Regions from separate parts of the Cupriavidus sp. Agwp_2 genome, predicted to be linked through region 1. Evidence: riboswitches for the same ligand, from Rfam matches in the RefSeq annotation. Region 1 holds a riboswitch; the other holds the start of a gene.
What was found. Region 1 has a riboswitch for glycine ahead of LPA45_RS24800 (D-amino acid dehydrogenase). Riboswitches for the same ligand answer to the same signal wherever they lie in the genome.
Positions count from the first base shown of each region.

Region 2: another riboswitch for glycine. It lies ahead of gcvT (glycine cleavage system aminomethyltransferase GcvT); the one in region 1 lies ahead of LPA45_RS24800 (D-amino acid dehydrogenase).

Region 1 is NZ_CP088084.1:1,563,310-1,566,710, reverse strand. Features, by position in the region: gene LPA45_RS24810 (thiolase domain-containing protein) at 1-142, shown strand, start outside; gene LPA45_RS24805 (Zn-ribbon domain-containing OB-fold protein) at 167-565, shown strand; gene LPA45_RS24800 (D-amino acid dehydrogenase) at 787-2,052, opposite strand; glycine riboswitch at 2,107-2,235, opposite strand; glycine riboswitch at 2,236-2,337, opposite strand; gene LPA45_RS24795 (TonB-dependent receptor) at 2,591-3,401, shown strand, end outside.
Region 2 is NZ_CP088083.1:3,648,524-3,651,924, forward strand. Features, by position in the region: gene LPA45_RS17145 (UvrD-helicase domain-containing protein) at 1-1,102, opposite strand, end outside; gene LPA45_RS17150 (glycine zipper 2TM domain-containing protein) at 1,374-1,601, shown strand; glycine riboswitch at 1,716-1,802, shown strand; glycine riboswitch at 1,824-1,948, shown strand; gene gcvT (glycine cleavage system aminomethyltransferase GcvT) at 2,043-3,170, shown strand; gene gcvH (glycine cleavage system protein GcvH) at 3,270-3,401, shown strand, end outside.

The sequences.
Region 1 (3,401 bases):
GATCGAGGCGGTGCGCCAGTTGCGCGGCGAAGCGCATCCGGCGGTGCAGGTGAAGAACTGCGACCTGGCGCTGGCGCAAGGCACCGGCGGCTACCTGGGCTCGCGCCACGGCAGCGCCACCCTGATCCTCGAGCGCGAATAATGAACGATCGCCGGAGCAACTGACATGACGACCCCACACACTCCCATGGCCTACAAGGCCCCGGACGAACAGCCCGACAACGTCGAGTTCTGGCAGGCCGCGCGCGAAGGCCGCCTGCTGGTCAAGCACTGCCAGTCGTGCGGCAAGACGCACTGGTATCCGCGCACGCTGTGCCCGTTCTGCATGGGCGATACGGTCTGGAAGACCGCCAGCGGCCGTGGCACCATCTACTCGTACAGCGTCACGCGCAAGGCTGGCCCGCAGCCGTTCTGCATTGCCTATGTGAAGCTCGACGAGGGCGTGACCATGATGACCCATATCGTCGATTGCGATCTCGATGAGGTCCGCATCGGGCAGAAGGTGAAGGTCAAGTTCGCGCCCAGCGTGGACGGCGCGCCAGTGCCGGTGTTTGCGCCGGCCTGAGTAGTTCACGGCGGGCGGTGGCGCTTCACTCCGTGAAGGCTTACGCCCTCTCCCCCACCCCTCTCCCGCAGGCGAGGGGAGCGTATGCGGAGGGTAGTAGCAAGCTCGAACGCCTTCGCCCGCGATGGTTTTCTCCCTCTCCCGGCCCCTCTCCCGCTCGCGGGAGAGGGGCTGGGGGAGAGGGCCGGCGCTGGCAATAGCGACGCGCTTAACACGCGATCTCAAGCCTTGGCAATTGCCAGCGAACCCACGCCCGGCATCTTCGGCTCAAGCAGCGCCTGCGCCACCACCCCGGCCACCATATCCGCCGTCACCGCTGACAACGTCCAGCCAAGGTGCCCGTGCCCGGTGTTGTAGAAGATGCAGCGCGCCCGCCCGCGGCCCACGCGCGGCAGCATGTCGGGCAGCATCGGCCGCAGCCCCGCCCATGGCACCACGCTGCGCGTGCTGACGCCCGGGAAGCACTGCTGCACCCATTCCACCAGCGGCCGGATGCGGTCGGCGCGGATGTCGCGGTTGAAGCCGTTGAACTCAGCGGTGCCGGCCACGCGGAAGCGGTCGTCGCCGAGGCGGCTGGTGACCAGCTTGGTCTCGTCGTCGAGCAGGCTGACGGTTGGCGCCGCGGCGCGGCTGGCGGCGTCGTCCAGGTTGACGGTGATGGAATAGCCCTTGACCGGATAGATGTTGACGCGGTCGCCCAGCCCGGCGGCCAGCGCGCGGCTCACGGTACCGGCGCAGATCACCGCGCCATCGAAGGTCGAGGTGGTGCTTTCCGCGCCTTCCTGAACCGTGACGCGGGCGCTGCGGCCATCGGTGGTGACATTGCGCACGTCCTCGCCGTAGCGGCAGCGCACGCCCATGCGTTCGATGGCGGCGGCCAGGCCGCTGGTGAACTTGTGGATATCGCCGGTCGAATCGCTTTCGGTGAAATAACCGCCGTAGTACGTGCCGGCCAGCGTCGGCTCGATCGCGCGCATTTCCGCCGGCGTCACCGCCCGGCGCTCCAGCCCGCCCTGTGCCAGCAGCGCCGAGACGCGGCCCGCATGCTCGAAACCGGCCTTGTCGCGGTAGATATGCAGGATGCCTTCGCGCTTGTGGTCAAAGTCGATGCCTTCCTGCGCCGCCCACGCGAACAGGTGCTCGCGCGCCGCGATGGCCAGGCGCGCGGTCTCGATGGTGTTGCGTCGGTAGTGCGGGATCGAGGCAATGAACCCGGCGAACCAGCTCAGCTTGTGCCAGTTCGGGCGCGGGTTCACCAGCAGCGGCGCATCGCTGCGCAGCATCCACTTCAGGCCCTTGATGATGGTGGACCAGTGCGTCCAGACCTCGGCGTTGGAGGCGGACAGCTGTCCGCCGTTGGCGAACGAGGTTTCCATCGCGGCGTAGCGGTGCCGCTCGAACAGGGTGACGGAGAATCCGCGCCGGGCGAGCGCGTAGGCCGTGGTGACACCGGTGATGCCACCGCCGATGACGGCGATTGTCTTCATGATCTGGCAGTCCAGAAACGTCGGGATTGGAGCCCGTACGCGACATGCGTAGCGGACGCCCCCTCTGTTCCTGACCTGAGAGATTCACGACAGTCACCGGGGTGCCGGTAGTACCGGTGGCGAGGGCCGCTTGCTCCTTCGGTATGCCGGCTGACGATGGCGGCATTCTTCAGAGTGCTGTGACGCGTGATACCGGTCCTTTTGCCTGAGAGTTTCCGGGGCGGTTGCTCCTTCGGCGCTGTCCGCGGCGGCTGCCGCCGGATCAGTCTCTCCCAGCATCACGTTGGCGCGAACGCCAATCCGGGCAAATCTAGAGACAAAGGCCGCATGTGGGTATGCGGGTAAACGCGTATAGAACTTGATGCCCCCGCATGGGCGGTCGAGTCACTTCCGTTCTGGCGCGGCGCTATGTCGCACTGCGGCAATCCATCCCGCCACCTAGAATGTCAGCACTCGCTACGCGGAGGAAGTGCGCCGTACCACGAGCCGGATACGGCGCACCGGTCGGGCGAGCCAGAAGAACAGAAAAGGTATTTCAGTGACAAGAAATCGGATTGCGCTGGCCGCTTCGGCCGCGCTGATGGGCCCCGGCATCGCCGGCGCGCAGGCGGATGGACCCGTCAGCGCGCCGCAACCGTTGCAGGAAGTCGTGGTCTCGGCCAGGACCGAGCGCGGCGAAACGCCCGCCACGCCGCCCAATACGCCATCGCCCGCCTACGGCATCAGCGCCGCGCGCATGGCGGACTTCAACGTCGTCAACACCGAAGACGCGCTCAAGTACGCGCCCAACCTCGCCGTGCGCAAGCGCTTCATCGGCGATATGAATTCGATCATCTCGGTGCGCAGCACCAGCTCGCGCCAGTCGGCGCGCGGGCTGGTCTATGCCGACGGCCTGCTGCTGTCCAACCTGCTGGGCTCCGATTTCACCTTCCCGCCGCGCTGGTCGCTGGTCAATGCCGCCGAGATCGAGCGCGTAGACGTGCTGTATGGCCCGTATTCGGCGCTGTACCCCGGCAACTCGCTGGGCGCGACCGTGCTGATCAGCACGCGCACGCCGGAGAAGTTCGAAGGCGATGCCAGCGTGCAGCTGTTCACGCAGCGCTTCAACCTGTATGGCACGCACGACAATTTCAACGGCGTGCACGCCAACGCCTACGTAGGCGACCGCGTCGGACCGTTTTCGTGGCTGGTCAGCGTCGATCGGCAGGACAGCAAGAGCCAGCCGCTGAGCTTCTATACCGCGGCGCGTTCGAACGTGCGCGCCAGCTCGGCCGACAAGCCGGTCACCGGCGCCTATTTCGACCAGGACCAGACCGGCGCCGATCGCACCGTGATGGGCGTCAACAGCG
Region 2 (3,401 bases), on a different replicon from region 1:
ACCTCGCCTGATGGTTGCCGCGGTACAGGATGGCGTAGTCGCGGAACTGCGCGCGGCGCTCGAACTTGTGCGCGGACAGGCGGAACACCACCGACTCGGCCTCGTGCTCCTCGTCGTTCATCGGGTGGATGGCAATGGGGTCGCCCATGCCGTGCTCGCTCCACAGCTTCTTGTCGAACAGCTTGGGATTGTTGGCGATGACCGCGTTTGCCGCCTCGAGGATGCGCACCGTGGAGCGATAGTTCTGCTCCAGCTTGATGACCTTGAGGTTGGGGAAATCTGTCTGCAGCCCGCGCAGGTTATCCAGCGTGGCGCCGCGCCAGCCGTAGATGGCCTGGTCGTCGTCGCCCACCGCGGTAAAGGCCGGCGCGCGCAGGTGCGAGCCGCCCGCCAGCAGCTTGAGCAACTGGTACTGGCAGGCGTTGGTGTCCTGGTATTCGTCGACCAGGAAGTAGCGCAGCCGGTTCTGCCACTTGAGCTGTACCGCTTCATTGCGCGCGAACAGTTCCGCGGGCAGGCGGATCAGGTCGTCGAAGTCGACCGCCTGGTAGGCATGCAGCGTGGCGACGTAGTTGCGGTAGACCAGCGCGGCCTGGTGCTCGTCGGCATTGGCGGCCTGCGCGATGGCGGCCTCCGGATCGATCATGCCGTTTTTCCACAGCGAGATCGTGCTCTGCACGCCGCGAATCAGCTTCTTGTCGGTGGTGCCGAGCTGCTCCTGGATCAGGCCGAAGCAGTCGTCCGAATCCATGATCGAGAACTGTGGCTTCAGGCCGACGTGTTCCGCCTCCATGCGCAGGATCTGCACGCCCAGCGAGTGGAAGGTACAGACCGTCAGCTGCTTGAGCGGGATGCGCTTGCCTTCGCGCGTGGTCTTGCCTTCCATCAGCTTGCCGATGCGCTCCTGCATCTCCTTGGCGGCCTTGTTGGTGAAGGTGACGGCGGCGATATGGCGCGGCTCGAAGCCTTTGTCCTCGATCAGGTGCGCGATCTTCTGCGTGATGACGCGGGTCTTGCCGGAGCCCGCCCCGGCCAGCACCAGGCAGGGGCCGTCCAGGTAGCGGACGGCTTCGGATTGGGCGGAATTCAGGCCGTGGCTCATGTGAAAGGCGCTCGGGAAATGAAGCGGAATGGGGCGAATGAATGGGGCGTACGAGGCGCGCGCCATGGGCAGCACACGTGCCCGGCGGCAAAGCTTTCGATGCTAACACGCTGGGCCTGGCCGGTCAGTCAGCGCCTGCCGCATCGTCGGCCCTCGTTGTGTCACTGGCGTAACACTTCGTAAAGGCCGGAGCCAATGAACGTGCACCAGGCTCTAACTGTTATGTCCAGGCGTGTCTCGGACATGCAATATCCATCACTCGGAGCCAACAATGAAAACCCTGCAGACATTGACCAAAGTGACCCTGATCGGCGCGATGGTCGCGGCATTCGCCGGTTGCGCGGACATGACCCCGAAGCAACGCAACACCGCCATCGGCGCGGGTGCGGGCGCCGTGGGCGGCGCCGTCCTGACCGAGGGCAGCGCACTGGGTACGCTGGGCGGCGCGGCCGTGGGCGGCGTGATCGGTAATGTCGTGACCGACGACAAGAAAAAGTAAGCCTCTCGCCAGACCCGGCTTCACGCCCCTGGCGGCGGGGCGCAGGAACGGGTACAGCCGCCGGGCGGCCGTCCGGCTTGGTTTGACAAAGGCCGGGGCCTCCCGTACATTGCGCGCATCCGACCGGGAGAGCGCGCAGAACTGCGCCGCCGAAGGGGTATCACCCGAAAACTCTCAGGCACCACGGACCGTTCGGATCGGCATGCAACATGCACACGATGCATGCCGCACTCTGGAGAGCGGCACCCGCCATTCGTGGCGAGCGTGCCCACCGAAGGGGCGCGCGAGGATGGGGTTCAACGAATCCGCCTCGTAATCTCTCAGGTATCGAGGACAGAGGGGTCATCCGCCGCAGCGGATTGCTTGCCTATTGGCATGGCGATCGTTGCGGCGGATGACCCTTTTTTGTTTTCGCAACCCGACATTGCCCCCGAGGATTCCATGACGCTCCAGGCCACGCCCCTCAACGCCATCCACCGCGCCCTCGGCGCCCGCATGGTCGACTTCGGCGGCTGGGACATGCCGGTCAACTACGGCTCCCAGATCGAAGAGCACAACGCCGTGCGCACCGACGCCGGCATGTTCGACGTGTCGCATATGTGCGTGGTCGATCTCAACGGCCCCAATACCCGCACCTTCCTGCGCGGCCTGCTGGCCAACAACGTCGACAAGCTGCAGACGCCCGGCAAGGCGCTGTACTCGTGCATGCTGGACGAGAAAGGCGGTGTCATCGATGACCTGATCGTCTATTTCTTTGCCGAGGACCGTTTCCGCCTGGTGGTCAACGCCGGCACCGCGGTCGGCGATATCGACTGGATCCGCGCGCGCAATGACGCCACCGGCAGCGGCGTGACCATCACCCCGCGTCGTGAAGACGTCGCGCCCGCGGGCGTGCAGCCGCTGGCGATCGTCGCAGTCCAGGGCCCTGACGCCCGCGCCAAGGTGTGGAGCACGTTCCCGTCGACCCAACCTTCCGATGCGCTCAAGCCCTTCAACGCTGTCGTGGTCCAGGATCCCGCCCTGGGCGAGGTCATGGTCGCGCGCACCGGCTACACCGGCGAAGACGGTTTCGAGCTGGTGGTGCCGGCCGCAAGCGTCGCCGGCCTGTGGGAAAAGCTGAATGCCGCGGGCGTGCGCCCGGCCGGCCTGGGCGCGCGCGACACGCTACGCCTGGAAGCCGGCATGAACCTGTACGGCCAGGACATGGACATCAGCACCTCGCCGCTGGACGCCGGCCTGGCCTGGACTGTGGACCTGCAGAGCGAACGCGACTTCACCGGCAAGGGGGCGCTGGCCGCCGCCGGTTCTCGCCAGCAGTTCCTTGGCCTCATCCTGCGTGATAAAGGCGGCGTGCTGCGCGCCCACCAGAAGGTCATCACCCCCGCCGGTGACGGCGAAATCACTAGCGGCACCTTCAGCCCCTCACTGTCGCAATCGATCGCGTTCGCACGCCTGCCGCAAGGCGTGAATGTCGGCGACACGGTGCAGGTGGAGATCCGCGACCGCAAACTCAACGCGACTGTGGTTAAACTGCCGTTTGTGCGTAATGGCAAGGCACTCGTGAGCTAAGGGAAACACCCGCTCACCCAACGGTCGCCCTCGCCTGCCGGCAGCGTTGCCGGGCAGGCATCACCCAACAAGAAACAGATCTGAATCCGGAGAACCTTCATGAATTTCCCCGCCGACCTCAAATACACCGAATCGCATGAGTGGGTGCGCGTCGAAGCCGACGGCACGCTCACCATCGGCATCACCGACCACGCACAGGACGCATTGGGCGACATCGTCTTCCTGGAACTG